Regions from separate parts of the Yersinia intermedia genome, predicted to be linked through region 1. Evidence: predicted binding sites of a transcription regulator. Region 1 holds the regulator's gene; each other region holds the start of a gene.

Region 1 (4,370 bases):
CAGTGCCCCACGGTTAATGCTCGGATTGGCACTGAGCAGTGACAAGGTAATCGCGTATCGTTGCAGGGTTTCCCGCACACCGGCGGCCAATAATTGCAGTGGGCGAATCCGGGCCGGATTCAGCACTAACTCGGTCCCTTTGTCACAAATCAACTGTTGGCGGGCCAGCTCATCTATCAGTGTGTCCAGCGTCTGTGGCAACTCTTCTTTGCTGTAATGCAGGAACAGCTCAGCTTTCAACATCGGATAAATCATACTGATTTGGCGCAACAACTCATCACGGGTAATGCGGCGGTGGTACATCACCATACTGGCGATCAGGGACGGCAGCATCAGCAAGTGCTGGATATTATTGCGATAATAGGTCATCAGCACGGCTTGTTCCCGTGGCAGGATGATAATGTCACCAATGTTGTCTTTCTCCACCTCAAACTTATTCATATTCAAGGCGTGATTAAGTAACTCTTCCGGCGTTTTATCCGGTACGGTGACATCTTTCGCATAAGGAACATTGCGCAGCAGTTGCAGATAGCAATCAAGTTGCTCAAGCAACTGTTCACGGGTGAGTGAACGCTGACGTGAGGCTAACAATGCGGTAGAACACAAGTTCATGGCATTTGCTGCTGCCGCATTATTTATTCTCACCATAATCTTACCGGCCAAATCATTTACCGCCGGTGTCAGCCAGCTTGGGCGCTGAGCTTCGATCGGGTCAATGGCATCACGCCATTGCGGTACATTGGTGTTCAGATAGGTGGTCAACGGGATCGGTTCACCAAAGTTGACATAGCCCTGACCGAGGTTACGTAACTTGCGCAAGCCCCGCAGCATCTGCAACAGGTTCTCTTTCTCTTTGGTCGCGCCGCGCAGCTCTTTGGCATAGGTACCCACTTCCATCACATGTTCGTAACCGATATAAATCGGCACCAAGGTGATTGGACGTGAGCCACCACGCAACATTGCCTGAATGGTCATCGACAATGTGCCGGTTTTTGGCTCCAGCAGGCGGCCGGTACGTGAACGCCCCCCTTCAACAAAGTATTCAACCGAATAACCACGGGTGAACAGTTCACCTAAATACTCGCGGAAAACCGTTGAATAGAGTTTATTGCCTTTAAAGGTGCGACGAATAAAGAACGCGCCCAAACGACGGAAGATAGGCCCGGCAGGCCAGAAGTTAAGGTTAATCCCGGCGGCAATATGCGGCGGCACCAGCCCTTGATGATAAAGCACGTAGGAGAGCAGCAGATAATCCATATGGCTGCGATGACAAGGCACATAGACGATTTCATGGCCATCTTGCGCCAACTGCCGCACCCGTTCTGCATTATGGACATTAATGCCCTGATACAAACGGTTCCACGTCCAGCTTAATACCCTGTCAGACAGGCGCACGGCTTCATAAGAGAAGTCGGCAGCGATCTCTTCCATCAGCGTAATGGCATTTTGCTGTGCTTTCTCATGGGAGATTTTCTTGGTCCGCGCTTCATCGGCAACGGCCTTTTCAATCGCCTTTGAGGTCAGCAACTTTTTGAACAGATCCTGACGGGCAGGCAGACTAGGGCCAACCGCGGCTAAGCGTTGACGGGAGAAGTGCATGCGCGCGACACGAGCCAGTTTGTGGGCGATAGTTTTATCGGTACCGTGTTCGCTGGCCATTCTGCGCAGTGAAACTGTGGTAGAGAAACGCACAAAGCTATCGCGACCCAGCCATAAGACAGCGAAGAACTTCTGCACCCCGTTAAGCACGCGCAGATGTGGTGTTCCGTGGCCTTCACGCCCCGGCGAACGACCAAACATCACGGAAACCGGTAGCATCTGGATATCCAACTCGGGATTATTGCGGTGCAAATCCAGATAGTCGTGGAACAGCTTTACCGATTCCTGTTTAGGTGCGTAATAACGAAAGACCCTCGGGCCATTATCGATAAACACATGACTAGGCAGTTGCACGCCATCGATTTCCAATGGAATCAAGGGGTCGGGCAGGTCTTGTGCTTGACACTGCGCTCGCAAAGTCAGCAAATCAGCCTTAGAATTGTAAGGCAAAACGTACAGAATAGGACGAGAGGGGTCTAGCCCTAACTCAGTCACAGGGTCTGCCGGAATAACCTTGCTTTTTACCAACAGTTTAAGTGGTAAATTCAGTAACTTATAATATATTTTACGCCAACCTGACATAACTACATGAAGCCTCTTGTTAGCAATTCGTCGCAAGGATACCAGAAACTGGTTTTGAGATCTGTGGTGATAAGACAACAGAAAGCGGCAAAAATCATCATTAACTTAAGATAAAGGCAATAAAACATGGCGAATCAATCAACAGGGCTGGCCCGAGTCTATAAAGCGGCCGGTTATTCTGTGAAAGGCTTAACGGCTGCCTGGAAAAACGAAGCAGCTTTTCGCCAGGAAGCTGTCGCCGCCATCATCGCTATCATACTGGCCTTCTGGTTAGATGTAGATGCTATCGCACGCCTTTTATTAATTGGTAGCGTCATTTTAGTGATCATCATCGAAGTCATTAATAGTGCGATTGAGGCGGTGGTGGACAGGATTGGCAGTGAGCTCCATGAGCTATCGGGGCGTGCCAAAGATATGGGGTCTGCGGCGGTATTTCTCGCCATCTTATTAGCGCTATTTGTCTGGATAACGGTACTTTGGCAGCATGCTGGTTAATGTTATGACGAACAATGCCGCAGAAATAAGCTGTGATTAATCCCTGTTTTTATTCACTCTTTGGTTCCCAACACCCGCTTACCTGTATATACTCACAGCAAGACTGTATAAACAAACAGGGGGCGGAATGAAAGCACTTACTACCAGACAGCAAGAGGTTTATGACCTGGTTCGCGATCACCTAGCGCAAACCGGCATGCCACCGACCCGTGCCGAAATTGCGCAGCGTCTGGGGTTTCGCTCTCCTAACGCCGCTGAAGAGCATTTAAAAGCACTGGCCCGTAAAGGTGTCATTGAGATTGTTTCTGGCGCTTCCCGTGGCATTCGCTTGCTGATGGAAGAAGAAGATGGCCTGCCACTGATTGGCCGGGTTGCCGCAGGTGAGCCTTTGCTGGCACAGCAGCATATCGAAGGGCACTACAAAGTAGACCCATCGATGTTTAAGCCGAGTGCAGATTTTCTGTTGCGGGTTAATGGGATGTCGATGAGAGATATCGGCATTCTGGATGGTGACCTATTAGCGGTACATAAAACGCAAGATGTGCGTAACGGGCAAGTGGTTGTGGCACGAATTGACGATGAAGTAACGGTAAAACGCTTGAAAAAACAAGGTAATATCGTACAGCTTCTGCCAGAGAATAGTGAGTTCCAACCCATTATTGTCGATCTGCGCGAGCAGAGCTTTACTATTGAAGGACTGGCCGTCGGTGTTATCCGTAATGGCGACTGGATCTAACATTAGCGTTTTATATTGAACTGATAAGCCGTTCCTGCTCAGGAGCGGCTTTTTATTATCGTTAATTGCCTCAATAGGCTATTCAGATGCCCAAAATAATTGGTGTTGCAAGTAGGCAGCCAGCAAGCGACAAATCTGCCGGGAGCTGATTTAAAGGTTACTTGCAGCAGTCTCACAGAAGTGAGGTTTATAGATGGGCCAAGTAACAAGTGTAGCTAACACCTGATAGCTTCAGTATAAAGGATATAATTAGATTGAGACGATTCTGACAATAAGTTATTACCTACTGTTTTAACTGAATAATATGAATGTATATTTTTACTTTATAGTTCGATTTCTTGTGATTAATATTATCAAGGCTTTAATTATCAGTATCCTCTGCTATAGTTATTCCTACGGTAAGCGAAACAACGAAGTTTAATTTTAAATTATGACTGTGAGCGACTAATTTAAATATTGTTGTTTTCTCAATAGACGATGTTTATCGTGCTAATTTAAATAAACTGACTAATTCCCAAGGTAACGGAGATATTATGAATAAAGATCAAGCCGACGGTAACTGGAAGCAGTTTAAAGGTAAAGTGAAAGAAAAATGGGGCAAGTTGACCGACGATGACCTAACGGTAATTGAAGGTAAGCGTGACCAGTTAGTGGGTAAAATCCAGGAGAAATACGGCTATCAGAAAGAGCAAGCTGAGAAAGAAGTCAAAGCTTGGGAAGACCATAGCAAGTTTCGCTGGTAACAGCATGAAATGGAATTAAACTGCTATTGATATAAATTAATCGGGTCTCTCGTTTCATAGAATATGAATTATTAATCAATTCCGTATAATTATTGATAAATCAAATCCAATTATACTGATGTGATGATATTGTTTTAATAAAAGATATTCTGGTTGTACCTGTATTTATATCTGCCTTGGCACAAGGACGTGCCTTATAATTATTATCCTGTCGC
Region 2 (4,370 bases), 1.5 Mb from region 1:
TTGACGCACATATGAATATGCAACTGGCTACTCGGATGAAGCAGACTATCCGCGCCAGGCGTAAGCGCCATTTTAATGCCGAGCATCAGCATACCCGCAAAAAATCTATCGATCTGGAATTTCTGGTTTGGCAGCGTTTGGCTGCTCTAGCCCGGCGCCGTGGCGGTACCTTGTCAGATACAGTGGTGCAGTTAATTGAAGATGCTGAGCGCAAAGAGAAATATGCCAACCAGATGTCATCTTTGAAACAGGACTTACAGGATATTCTCGGTAAAGAGATCTAACCTGTCTTGGCATGAACCTGATCAGAGATGAAGTAAACCCATTAATAATAGAGATATTAATGGGTTTACTATCATTAATGACAAAAAAAAACCCCGCAATGCGGGGTTTTTTACAAAAGGAGTAAACTTAAGCCTGTGGCTGAGTTACAACTTCTTTGTAGCCTTTAACTTCGATCTCTACGCGACGATCTGGTGCCAGGCACTCGATCAGAGCAGCACGTGGTTTCACAGTAGCACAGGTGCTACCAGTCACTGGGTTTGCTTGGCCTTCACCGCGAGCGGTGATTTTGTCAGCAGGGATACCTTTAGAAACCAGGTAATCACGCACGCTGTCAGCACGGCGCTGAGACAGAGCTAAGTTAGGAGCTGGTTGACCGATACGGTCAGCGAAGCCCAGAACAACTACAGAACCGTCTTTAGGATCGATAGAGCTCAGTTGTGCATACAGTTGGTCCAGAGCTTGCTGGCCTTCTGGTTTCAGAGTTGCTTTGTTGAAAGCGAACAGCACGTCAGACTTCAGAGTGAAACGCTTAGTGTCAACAACTGGAGCTGGAGCTGGTGCTGGAGCAACTACTGGTGCTACTGCATCATCTTGACCGAAACGGTAAGAAACACCCAGGCTCAGCATGCCGTTGTCTGGACGAGCACCAACGGTAGCTCTATCACCGATGTTGCTAACCCATTGGTATTCCATACGGGTTGCCCAGTTTTTGGTCCATGCGTATTCTGCACCCAGTGCTACCAGTGGAGAAACACCGGTGTCATGGTTGCTAGAACGGGTATCAGTAGGAGCATCGTAAGCGCTAGAATCTGCACGCCAAACCATACCACCCAGACGGGTGTACAGGTCCAGATCTTGAGCAACAGGGTAGCTCAGTTTAGCAGCCAACTGTACGCCTTGTGCTTTGAATGCGCCGTTATTTACGTCGCCTTTGTAAGGCATACGGCCAAGCCAGTCGTATCCCATTTCAAAGCCCAGGTATTGGTTTGCTTGGTAACCCAAGAACGCACCAGCACCCAGTTGGTTTTTATGGGTAGGACCATCGTTGCCAACGTCGCCATAGATACCGCCAGTGCCAGTATCTTGATACTGGGACCAGCCCAGTTTACCACCGGTGTACCAGGTGTTATCTTTCGGTGCGGCTTGCGCTACTGTAGCGAAACCAGCCAGTGCCACTGCTAATGCGATAGCTGTCTTTTTCATTTTACGCCTCGTTATCATCCAAATAGGCAATGAGCTTTAAAAAGCTAAGCCCTTGGTTAAAATTCTTCGCCAAGGTTTTAACGCTCCCGTTAATCACGCTGCCAGTATAATTTGGCGTTTTAGAGCAACCTTGGCGATGTAAAGTCTACAACGTGGCGAGAAAGTTACAAGTGTGATGTGATAAACCGCCTGAAAAAAAGGCGAAATAGTGCATTATCTTTAACGATTTAGCGGTAAAAACCAGCTTTTTAGGGGTGTTGTTTTTTGCTACAAGCCGCATTCCGACTCGCTTTATGCTGGTTTTGCAGGACTAAGCGCTAAATATTGTAATAATTCATGGGATAAATCCTAAATTTACTTAATGATACAAAGAAGAATGAATTTTTAACGTTGCGCACTGTCCTTGGTTCAGTTTTATGTCATTCAACGGACGCATAACAAACCCATAGGCATTCCCTAACTTTGCTGCTAAACGTAATCTAATCCGATCATTTTCTGACAAATCCGGTAGCCAACCAAGAACGACACTGTAGTTCCCCGTCAATAATGCCTTCTCCATTGCATCAACAGTCGACAATGGATTGATTTGCCTTAACTGAACAACTTTATCTACTGGCAAGCCTGAATGCTGTAACCACACACGACTTAATTTCTGCTGTGGAGCCAGCCATAAAAGCCAGCGAGACTGCTTACCCAGTTGTTGTAATAAAGGAAGCAATAACTGGGTTACCGCAGGCTGGTTTTCACTGTACACAAGTTCACTGATAAGGCCACTATCTGTTGGAGCATCAACTCGTTCCGGTGTTTCACGGCTAACAAGGGAGTGATAATTAGCATGATAAGGTTTTAGTGATTGAGTACGCATTATGAACCTCGCCTGTAGTGTGCTGTATGTATATACAGTAGTCACTGTTTGTTCGAAGATCAACTAAATTTTTACAAGACGCTTCGCATAATTGTGATGTAAATACCTGCAAATTCATTTTGTGTTTGGCTAGGTAATCCATATTGCGTATTTTTTAATTGGTTGTTCCTCTTACACTTATTGCAATTGAATAGGGACGTTAGATCGGATTTTTACTAAAGGAGTAGTCATGGAAACCGCATCAGAAAACAAAATCATACAAGCGCAGGGGCGTTTTGATTTTTTAGGCAAGATCACAGTTCGCTCGCAATTTGGCGGATATGGGCTGTTGGCGAATGGCATTATGTTTGCTGTGGTTTCGGATGGCGAATTGTATTTACGTGCTAATAATAAGATAGAAAATCTATTTCGTAGTCGGGGGATGAGTAACCTTGTCTACGCTAAGCGTGGGTTACCGGTATTGCTGCGTTATTATTGGGTTGACTCTACGCTCTGGGAGGATGAGTGCACACTAAGTCATTTCGTTACGCGAGCTTATCAAGGGGCGAAAGCTGAGGTTTTAAGCAAAAAAGGGCCAACAGTTCGTCTGAAGGATTTACCAAATCTCAGCGCCAGTCTTGAACGTCTATTGTGGAAAGTCGGTATCAAAAATGCGGCAGAGCTGCGGCGTGAGGGGGCCAAACGCTGTTATCTGAAATTACGTGCGTTAAAGTGCTCACTTGGGATTAATGTCTTATTGGCACTGGCTGGAGCGATAAGTGGCCATCATTATGCTGTGCTGCCCTTATTGATGCGTAGTGAGCTTATTGAATGGTTTGAAATACATATCCACTCGCCCAACATTACGCAGTTTGAAACAGCGTAAGGGGCCAATAGGTAAATGGCCCCAACCTTAATTAGCCTGGCCGATACGCCTATTGAGTTCGCTGAGTTCGGGTAACAGTTCAAGCAATAAACCTATTTGTTGTAAAACCAATTGGTCTTTGCTCTCCGGCTCAGGATTACAGTTCTGTAGCCGGGTAGATAAGCTGGCTAGCACCTGTGCCATTTTCGCACCGTCAGGCTGTTCTTGTTCAAGTGTACCCTCGACATAACAAATTGCGTCATTAAGCAGATTCAGGGTGGCGGTGTTGCTCAGTTTCTCACGATGAGCACCCAGCGCGGATATATAACTCAGCATAGTGTGGTTCAGGCAGAGCAATCGGAATGCTGCTTCCTGAGTTTCTTTGTCATTTTTAGGTTCAGCAGACATATTTGAAATCACTGAGGCTAACTCCGCGTCGCAATTATGTGCATCGCGGCGGGCTATACGGTAAGGCAGGCTATTATCTTTACCTTGATAATATTGCACCAGAATTGCATCTAAATAGCGGCAGTTGGCATCCAGTGTTTTATGGACCACCGCAGGGAGCTGACGGAACTTCCAATCTGGCCAGATAAAACTCACCGCTACCCAGGCGATGGCGCAGCCTAACAGGGTATCAAATACCCGAGGCGCGGCAACTTCAAATCCTTCCCCTAATAGGTTAAAACAGAGCAAAACCAGTAGGGTAATAAACATTGTCGCATGAGCATACTGAACATTGCGGAAAGCAAAAAATAGCACGCCAGTAATGACAATAAGAATAAGTTGCCCTTCAATGGACGGCACAAAATAGAGGATAGGCAGGCCAATAAGGATACCCGCCAGCGTGCCAACTATGCGTAACGCAAGGCGGCGGCGTGTTGCATTATAGTTAGGCTGGCAGACAAAAAGGCTGGTTAACAGGATCCAATAGCCGTGGCGCATGCCAGTAAATTGAATAAACGCATAACCGAGACACAGCACCACTGACATGCGAACTGCGTGGCGGAAGAGTGCGGACTGTGGGGTGAGATGGCGGCTGATACGCAGCTTGATATCACTCCATCCGGTAATGTGGTCGTCAGACAGGCGGCTCTCAGGTTGCGGGTCTTCGGCTAATACTTGTTCGGATTCAATCCCCGCTAATTGGGCATCAATGGCCCGTAAATTTCT
Region 3 (4,370 bases), 1.9 Mb from region 1:
CATCCGCGCCATAATGGTTGCGTAGCAACTTCATCAGACGCGCGTAATGGTCGGTCCAATCAATGGCACGTAGCCGGTTTTCTTCGTCTGCAATCAGTAACAGTTCACCTTGTGGGGTTGCCATCCGATCAATAAAAAACGTTTCCATAAGTCTCCGCTATGTTGCTGCCGTTGGCTGTAAACAGTTCCGCCGATAATTATTGCATGGAATATGACATCAAAAGATACCTATTGAGGCGATAATCGCATAACCCAGAAAATTTAGGTATAAATTCGGGGTGGGCGAGCCAGAGATTAGCGGCTACGATGATAGCTTATTGATTACGAAAGCTCTTGATTGTGAGTATTAACTGTTGTGACGACTGATACTTACGATAACCACTTCATGCCAGGGACTAAATTCATGTCAAATATCGCCTTGTATCCTTTATTACGTGATGACGACCCTCCTTCGGCCGCTATCGAGCGCCCACACAGCCAATCACCATTTATCTTATTGGCTGACCATGCGGGTCAACGTATACCGAGTCAACTCGGTGATTTGGGGTTAGCTCCAGGAGAAATTGACCGCCATATTGGTTGGGATATTGGCTCATTGGCAACGGCACGGTTACTTAGCCAATATCTGGATGCGACCTTGATCCATCAGCAGTATTCGCGATTGGTGATTGATTGTAACCGGACACCGGGAATTGCCAGTTCTATCCCTGAAATTTCGGAACATACGCGGATCCCGCGCAATATTGGTGTCACCGTAGCAGAAGCTGAAGCGCGCCGAGGTGAGGTATTCCAGCCGTATCATGATTTGATTACCCAAACCTTAAATCAACGCCGTGATAACGGTCAGATCAGTGTAATCATCTCCATGCACAGTTTTACACCGTCATTTAAAAACATCGCGCGCCCTTGGCAAATTGGTACTTTGTTTCATCGTAATCCTGAATTTGCCTTGCAACTGGTTTCGTTTTTACAGCAAGAAGGCGACCTGCACGTCGGGATTAACGAACCTTATGCCATGACGGATGCAACTGATTTCACGTTACCCTTCCACGCAGAACAGCGGCAATTACCTTATGTGGGCATCGAGATTCGTCAGGATCTTATTACGCATCAAGCGGGGCAGGCGCTATGGGCAAGCCGCCTGGCGCGACTGTTGCCGCAGGTATTAGAAACATTGAATTATTCAAAGTAAGTTGTGATGGCATCTATTTGCATGAAAACTATGTGCTCTGCACCAATTATCAATGCAGCTTCATGACCTACAACTATTAATTAGTTATTATCAACATAATCATCATTTTTTATTCACTGATAATATTAAGGTTGATAATTACGTGGAATCAAAACCTGCGCGCATTCTGATCAGTGCCTGTTTAATGGGGGAACCGGTGCGTTATAACGGCAGTGCCCTGTCTGTTAGCGATGAAATTATTCAACGCTGGCAGGATGAGGGGAGACTGGTCCTTGTTTGCCCTGAATTATCTGCAGGTATGCCGGTACCGCGTCCGCCAGCCGAAATCCAGCAAGGTAACGGCGAGGCAGTGTTGCAAGGGCAGGCGCGGGTGATGGAGCAGTGGGGTAATGATGTTAGCCGGGAGTTTCTGCAAGGGGCTTATCAGGCGCTGGAGTTGGCGCAAAAGCACTGTTGCACAGTGGCAATTTTGACCGAAGGGAGTCCCTCTTGCGGTAGCAGTCGCATCTATGATGGTCATTTTAGCGGCACCCAGCGCACGGGGCAGGGAGTCACTACTGCGTTATTACGCCGACATGGAATAACCGTTTTCAGCCATCATCAACTTGATCAAGCAGATGATTTTTTGCGAAGCTCTTCACAAATCAAGGTTGAAAATTAACCGAATGTCATAAAATCTCGATATACTGTATGAATGTACAGTTGTGGCGTAAGATCGTATTTTTGGTCACTTCATCTTTCTTGAAACCATAAAGTCGAGGTAGCGATATGACATTTAAGATTGTAGAAAAGCAACCGCAGCAATTAATCAGTATTCGGGTCGTCGGCCCTTATCATGAGACTATCCCGCAAGGCTTTAACCAACTTTCTTCACTCTATGCCCAGCACCAAATCCCTGGAAAAGAGTGGTTAGCTCTTTACTGGGACAATCCAGAAACCAATCCTCCTGCGGAGTTACGGGCTGACGTCTCCTTGTCTGTCGCAGACGATTATGTATTGCCCGTAGAACTCAGTGATCAACTACAACTGCAAGTGATTCCCGGCGGTTTGTATGCGGTGTATCACACTAGAGTAACGGATGATGATTACGCGAAAGCCTGGAGCGAATTGTATAACCAGCATCTGCCACAAAGTGGTTATCGCCCAGCAGAAGGTGCGTGCTATGAGGTTTACCTTAATGACGGCATGACTGATGGCTACTTTGATATCGATATCTATCAGTCGGTGGAAAAAGCACAATAATAGGTGGCGGCCGTGCTGGTTGGCGCGGCTGCCTACCTTGGCAACACTGATTCACCGTCCCTGCGTATTATCACTTTATTGTGCTGGCAAGAAATAATTGGCTTAACCAGTCACTGAAAATACGCACTCGTGGGGAAAGCTGGCGGTTATGGGGATACAGGAAAGAGACTGGCATCGGCGGCGGTGCATATTTCGGCAGTATCTCAATCAACGTGCCAGCGGTTAAGTCAGACTCGATATGATAACGAGGCACTTGGATAATACCTAATCCAAGGCGGGCGGCGGCTACAAAGCTTTCAGCGCCACTGACTGACAGAACAGTCGGTAATTTTACTTGCTGAGTTTTAGTGTGTGAATACGCGGTTGATGGCGGATATGACTTTTCGATTGTCACCTCGGCGCTAGGCGTTTCGTTAGTTCGCCATATTTTATTGGTATTAAATGGGGTGTCAGTACCAAATTCCAATGGCATTAAGCTGCCGGTTGCGCTAGAACGAAAACCCACCATTTGGTGCCCCGATAACTGGTCCAACTCAAGGGGGATACCCTGTCGTTGTAAGTATTGCGGTGCAGCACAGGTGACTTGTGGTAACAGCGCTACTCGGCGGGCGACCATATCGCTGTCTTGTAAATTGCCTACACGTAGCACCCCGTCAATACCTTCTCGAATAAGGTCGACCAAGCGGTCACCTTCACTGATAAATAGCTCAATATCAGGGTATTGCTCAATAAAATTAGGTAGTTGTGGTAAGACAAAATGGCGGGCTAACGTGCCTTGTACATCAATTCGTAGCAAGCCACGAGGCTTGGCATTGGCAAAAGCCATTTCAGCATCTTCAATATCAGCAATAATGCGTAAACAGCGCTGGTAGTAAGCTTCACCATCCAATGTAGGGCTAACATGTCGGGTAGTTCGCTGCAATAAACGCACATTTAAACGCTTTTCGAGCTGTTTTATGGCATCGGTCACTGTAGATCGCGGTAGATTTAAATCTTGGGCGGTTTGGGTAAAACTGCGCTGTTCCGCTACCCTGATAAATACTCGCATTGCATCAATTCTGTCCACTTTATTGTTCGCTTTATTCGGATAGTATAAACGAATAATAGATGATTATCCGAAATGGTAAAAGTGGCATTCTCTGTTTGCGGGCTGTTGAATATAACCTGCATCCACTGGATGAATAGCGATCAATACATCATCGCAAACGATAACTACACGTTTAGGAGAATATCATGGTGAATACAACGGGGCAGGTTGCCATTGTAACAGGGGCATCAAGGGGTATTGGCGCAGCCATTGCTGAACGTTTGGCACAGGAAGGTTATACCGTCCTAATCAATTATGCGCGGAGTGACATTGAGGCCGAAACACTGGTGCGCAAAATTCAACAAGCTGGCGGAAATGCAGTGAGTGCGAAGGGGGATATCAGTGATGCTACCGCGGTAGCACAGTTATTTTCTCAAGCAGAAGCTGCGTTTGGCGGGGTTGATGTCTTGGTTAACAATGCTGGAATTTTATCTCTCAGCGCTATTGCTGACAGTGATGATGAACACTTTGACCGCCAGATTGCTATTAATCTGAAAGGGAGCTTTAACGGGATGCGTGAGGCGGCAAAACGGTTGAAAGACGGTGGCCGCATCGTAAACTTTTCAACCAGTGTCGTCGGGCTGAAACTGGAAAAATACGGTGTTTATGCTGCAACCAAAGCCGCGGTTGAAACCATGACTGCAATTCTGGCGAAAGAGTTGCGGGGGCGTAATATCACCGTTAATGCTGTTGCTCCTGGGCCGACGGCAACCTCTCTCTTCCTTGATGGTAAATCACCCGAATTAATTGAAAGAATGGCGAAAATGGCACCACTAGAAAGATTAGGAACACCGGAGGATATAGCAGCCGCCGTAGCTTTTCTGGTTGGCAAAGATGGTGGCTGGATTA
Region 4 (4,370 bases), 1.7 Mb from region 1:
AGTTTCCTGATAGATAAGTTGGTCCAACTGAGGATCGGTTCCTACTACATGGCGATACACTTGATAAGGCAGTAATGTTTTTTCATGTTTGCGCACGTAATAGAGCGTTTTCGAATCATTGGCCCATTCAAAGTTACCTGAGGTATTGCTGATAACCTCCTCGTGCCAAACATCACTCTGTAAATGTTTTACCCGAATATCATATTGGCGACGCGATAAGAAATCCTCTGTAACTGCCAATAGATGATTATCCGGGCTAACATCTAACCCGCCCAAGGTATAAAACTCACTATCTGCCGCTCGTTGGTTGCCATCCAGTAACGTCTCCCAACTGCTATCAGCCCAAACGGGTTGACGCACATAAATAGCATATTCATTACCCGGCTCAAAACGCGTTTGGTAGCGATAGCCGTTGCGAATATAGGGAACGGATTCTTCTTGTGGCGGGACGCGGGAAACCATCTCTTGATACAGGGTTTCACGCAAGGTTTGTTGCGGTTGTAACACCGCGTTAGTGAAGTCATTTTCAGCTTGCAAATAGTTCAGAACATCAGCGTCAGTACGCTCATCATCACGCAGCCAATAATAATCATCTACACGGGTATCACCGTGCATAGTTATTGGATAAGGGCGTTTATTCGCCTTTGGAGGTATGGTCATTATTTGAATTATCCATCTGTGTTCGTTACCGCGAGAGTGACACGATTACCTGTGGATGCCAAGTATCAGCATATGCTTATAATTTAGCGAAGGGGATCTAATTAAATGATAAATATAATTATAAAAGATACCCGAGAGAGTTTTGACTTGGAGGGATAAGCAGGTGCCTGATACGTTGCCTCAAACACCTGATTGGTAGCGATTAGCTTTACGCTGACGTTATTCCACTCATAACTATTTAGGGCCATTATAGGTAATGGTGCCAGCTTTGCAGTCAAGTAACACTTGATAGGTTTTGTCGCCCTTGTTGCCACGAACAGTCATTGGCACCTGCCACACATCATCTTTGCCTGTAATGTCTACCGCGCTAATCCAAACGATCGGCTTATCAGTGCCTAATTGTTTCTTATCCGCTTCCCAGCGTGTAATTCTGTTTTGCAGAAAGTCTCGCTTAACCTGCGTTGCTACCTGAGATTGATTTAAACCGGAGCAAGCAGGTAATTTCGCGACTCGTGGCTCTTGGGCCTGTACACCCACAGTGATACCGGCCAATGCCGTAACCAATACCAAGGCTAATCCTGTCTTTCTCATCATTCCTCCAAATATTATTATTTCTATCCTTGGTAGGAACGATGATTGAAAGGTAGGTTACAGAGTGAACAGCGTTGCAGGGTAATAATGGTAACGCCGTTTAATTAACACCGCGTAAATTCAATCACATAAAACTGTTCCAGCCCAGGATAGATCTCCTTAATCACCTTTTTCAGCTCATCCAATGACATATTTTCTTGCTCAGCGTGACGGTCAGACAGTGCCTCCAGAGTGATTGGCGTGACTGATTTGACCATAATGTGGCAGAAGAATACGCCATCTTCATTGCGACATACGCGCAGGGTTTCCCCTGGGCGGAAATCGGATTCACTGCTATCCCGGATGGTGATCGTCTTACGATCTGCCAGGATATCCGCCTCAAATCGGCGAAAGAAGGTGATTTCACGATTCATTTTAGATCCCTTTTTCACTTTCTGCTGAAAGTTGGCAAATTAAGCCGCTTGATTTTCTTCAGATTTGTTTTTTTTCTCTGGCACATTCTTTTCCGCTTTCAGTTTTGCTTGCCCATCGACAGGAGTCGCAGGGTTAGCACCACGAAGAATTTGCCCTAAAGCATCTTTATTTTCTGCCAGGAAGAAACTCAGCGCCTCACGTTGATCTTCTTCAAGGGTTAAGGGAGCCAATGACAGCCACTCAGACAAATTGTCAGCCAAATCCAGCATTTTATCGTAGGCATCGGCTTCTTTTTTGGTTGTGAATGTCATTTTTTCCTCACCCTGTCTCACTACGACGAATTTTATTTCAACGGCCATTGTTGTATGTCCTTTTCATTTCTTTCACGCCCACAAGCAACTGTATATGCATACAGTATAATGCGAGTTATCGGGAGGATGCAACCGTCATCGCCCCCTCGTGTCATTATTTCAATAAACGGGATTTGCAGTTTTTGCCTTTAATCTTGCCTTGTTGTAATTGCTGTAAGGCACGTTTGGCACTGGCTTTACGGATGGCAACATAGGCATGAACCGGGAACATATCAATCTTACCGACATCAGCGGCGGTCAGACCGGCTTCACCGGTTAAAGCACCCAGAATATCACCTGGGCGAATTTTTGCTTTGCGCCCACCATCAATGCATAACGTGACCATTTCTGGCTCCAGCATCGCATTAGCACTGCGGCTCACCGGTTCTGCCGGGGTCCATTTCAGTTTTATTTGCAGATAATCTTCAATGGCATGAGCACGGGACATCTCTTGTGGTGTACACAAGCTAACCGCCAGACCACTCATCCCTGCCCGACCAGTACGACCAATACGGTGCACATGAACCTCTGGGTCAAAGGCCAGCTCAAAGTTAACTACCAGCGCCAGATCTTTAATATCCAAGCCTCGGGCCGCGACATCGGTTGCTACCAGCACACGACAACTGCGGTTGGCAAAACGCACCAGCACTTGATCACGGTCACGTTGTTCTAAGTCACCGTGTAAAGCCAACACACTGATTCCACGAGATTCCAATGCTTCATAGACGCTCTGGCAATCTTTCTTGGTGTTACAGAAAACCACACAAGAACTCGGCTGATAGTGACTGAGGACTGATATCAACAACGGCAAACGTTTTTCGCGAGTGGTTTCAAAGAACACCTGCTCAATAGCGGGTACTTCATCGCCATCATCAACTTCAACATTGATTGGTTGGCGCTGGACTCGGGCACTGATTCGTTCAATGCCGACCGGATAGGTGGCCGAGAACAGCAGAGTTTGGCGCTGTGGCGGAGTATAGGCAATGACATCGTCGATGGCATCGGTAAAGCCCATATCCAGCATGCGATCAGCCTCATCCAATACCAGAATCTTAAGATCGTCCAGTACCAGTGTTTTCTTGCGCAAATGCTCTTGAATACGCCCCGGCGTGCCCACAACAATGTGTGGCGCATGCACCAGTGAATCCAATTGATGCCCCATCGGTTGGCCACCGCATAAGGTCAGTATTTTAATGTTTTGCGTGAAACGGGCCAAGCGGCGCAACTCTTTGCTGACCTGATCAGCCAATTCACGGGTCGGGCACAGTACCAATGCTTGGGTAACAAACTCCCCGACCGCAATTTTATCTAGTAAACCAATACCGAATGCCGCAGTTTTTCCACTGCCGGTTTTGGCTTTCGCACGGACATCCTGCCCGTTGAGGATTGCCGGTAAAGCCGCAGCCTGTACCGGTGTCATCTCGGTATAGCCAAGTTCATTAAGATTGGACAACTGCTCAGTAGGCAGCGCCAGGGAAGAAAAGGAAGTTGTGCTCACGGCAGTAACTCTTATAACTGGATGGAATGGCAGCGATGGCCTGAAGGCAAGCGCAAGATTTTGGCGCGATAATACCAGAAATGAGTCCATTGCCGGAATTAAACCGTAAAAACAGTCCAAAAACGCAATGCGCTGCGCATATATCGATATCGCCTCACAGCCATCCGTTAGATACGCAATCGTTTTCGTTGCTATTTTGCCGTATACTAATGCCCGTAAAATTGATCGTACAACAAATTAATGTGCAACTCTCCCACTGATGTAGGTACCTAACTATGCTGACTATTGGAACCGCTCTGCGCCCAAGCGCTACCCGTGTCATGTTGCTTGGCTCTGGCGAGTTGGGTAAAGAAGTGGCTATCGAATGCCAAAGACTGGGGCTGGAAGTGATTGCCGTTGACCGCTATGCAGATGCCCCCGCCATGCATGTTGCCCATCGCAGCCATGTCATCAATATGTTGGACGGCTTGGCGCTGAAACAGTTGGTCGAACAGGAAAAACCGCACTATATCGTGCCGGAAATAGAAGCTATTGCCACCGACATGTTGGTTGAGCTAGAGAAAATGGGCCAACGGGTCGTGCCTTGCGCAGAGGCAACACGGCTGACGATGAACCGTGAAGGTATTCGCCGTTTAGCGGCAGAAACCCTGCAATTGCCAACCTCTAGTTACCGTTTCGCCGACACTGATAGCGCATTCCGCCAGGCCGTCAGTGAAGTGGGTTATCCCTGTATCGTTAAGCCAGTAATGAGTTCTTCCGGTAAAGGCCAAAGTCTGATCCGCAATGCAGGTCAACTTAAAACTGCCTGGGATTATGCCCAACAAGGTGGCCGCGCCGGCGGTGGTCGAGTAATTGTC

The links. The regulator LexA, encoded in region 1, represses DNA repair genes until DNA is damaged. The targets are predictions, from matches to a motif close to TNCTGTATGTACATACAGNA.
Region 2: the regulator LexA is predicted to act here: its motif matches at 2,374-2,393, upstream of sulA (SOS-induced cell division inhibitor SulA).
Region 3: the regulator LexA is predicted to act here: its motif matches at 1,877-1,896, upstream of sbmC (DNA gyrase inhibitor SbmC).
Region 4: the regulator LexA is predicted to act here: its motif matches at 2,063-2,082, upstream of EL015_RS09435 (YebG family protein).

The regions. Positions count from the first base shown of each region.
Region 1 is NZ_LR134116.1:392,702-397,071, forward strand. It holds gene plsB (glycerol-3-phosphate 1-O-acyltransferase PlsB) at 1-2,181, opposite strand, end outside; gene EL015_RS01795 (diacylglycerol kinase) at 2,308-2,676, shown strand; gene lexA (transcriptional repressor LexA) at 2,804-3,412, shown strand; gene EL015_RS01805 (CsbD family protein) at 3,946-4,155, shown strand.
Region 2 is NZ_LR134116.1:1,855,895-1,860,264, forward strand. It holds gene matP (macrodomain Ter protein MatP) at 1-284, shown strand, start outside; gene ompA (porin OmpA) at 412-1,488, opposite strand; gene sulA (SOS-induced cell division inhibitor SulA) at 1,847-2,353, opposite strand; gene EL015_RS08475 (TfoX/Sxy family DNA transformation protein) at 2,583-3,218, shown strand; gene yccS (YccS family putative transporter) at 3,246-4,370, opposite strand, start outside.
Region 3 is NZ_LR134116.1:2,294,778-2,299,147, forward strand. It holds gene ogt (methylated-DNA--[protein]-cysteine S-methyltransferase) at 1-148, opposite strand, end outside; gene EL015_RS10495 (N-formylglutamate amidohydrolase) at 404-1,192, shown strand; gene EL015_RS10500 (2-thiouracil desulfurase family protein) at 1,335-1,853, shown strand; gene sbmC (DNA gyrase inhibitor SbmC) at 1,961-2,434, shown strand; gene EL015_RS10510 (LysR family transcriptional regulator) at 2,505-3,500, opposite strand; gene EL015_RS10515 (SDR family oxidoreductase) at 3,668-4,370, shown strand, end outside.
Region 4 is NZ_LR134116.1:2,073,414-2,077,783, reverse strand. It holds gene EL015_RS09450 (S9 family peptidase) at 1-660, opposite strand, end outside; gene yebF (protein YebF) at 895-1,251, opposite strand; gene yqfB (N(4)-acetylcytidine aminohydrolase) at 1,356-1,664, opposite strand; gene EL015_RS09435 (YebG family protein) at 1,704-2,024, opposite strand; gene dbpA (ATP-dependent RNA helicase DbpA) at 2,131-3,513, opposite strand; gene purT (formate-dependent phosphoribosylglycinamide formyltransferase) at 3,789-4,370, shown strand, end outside.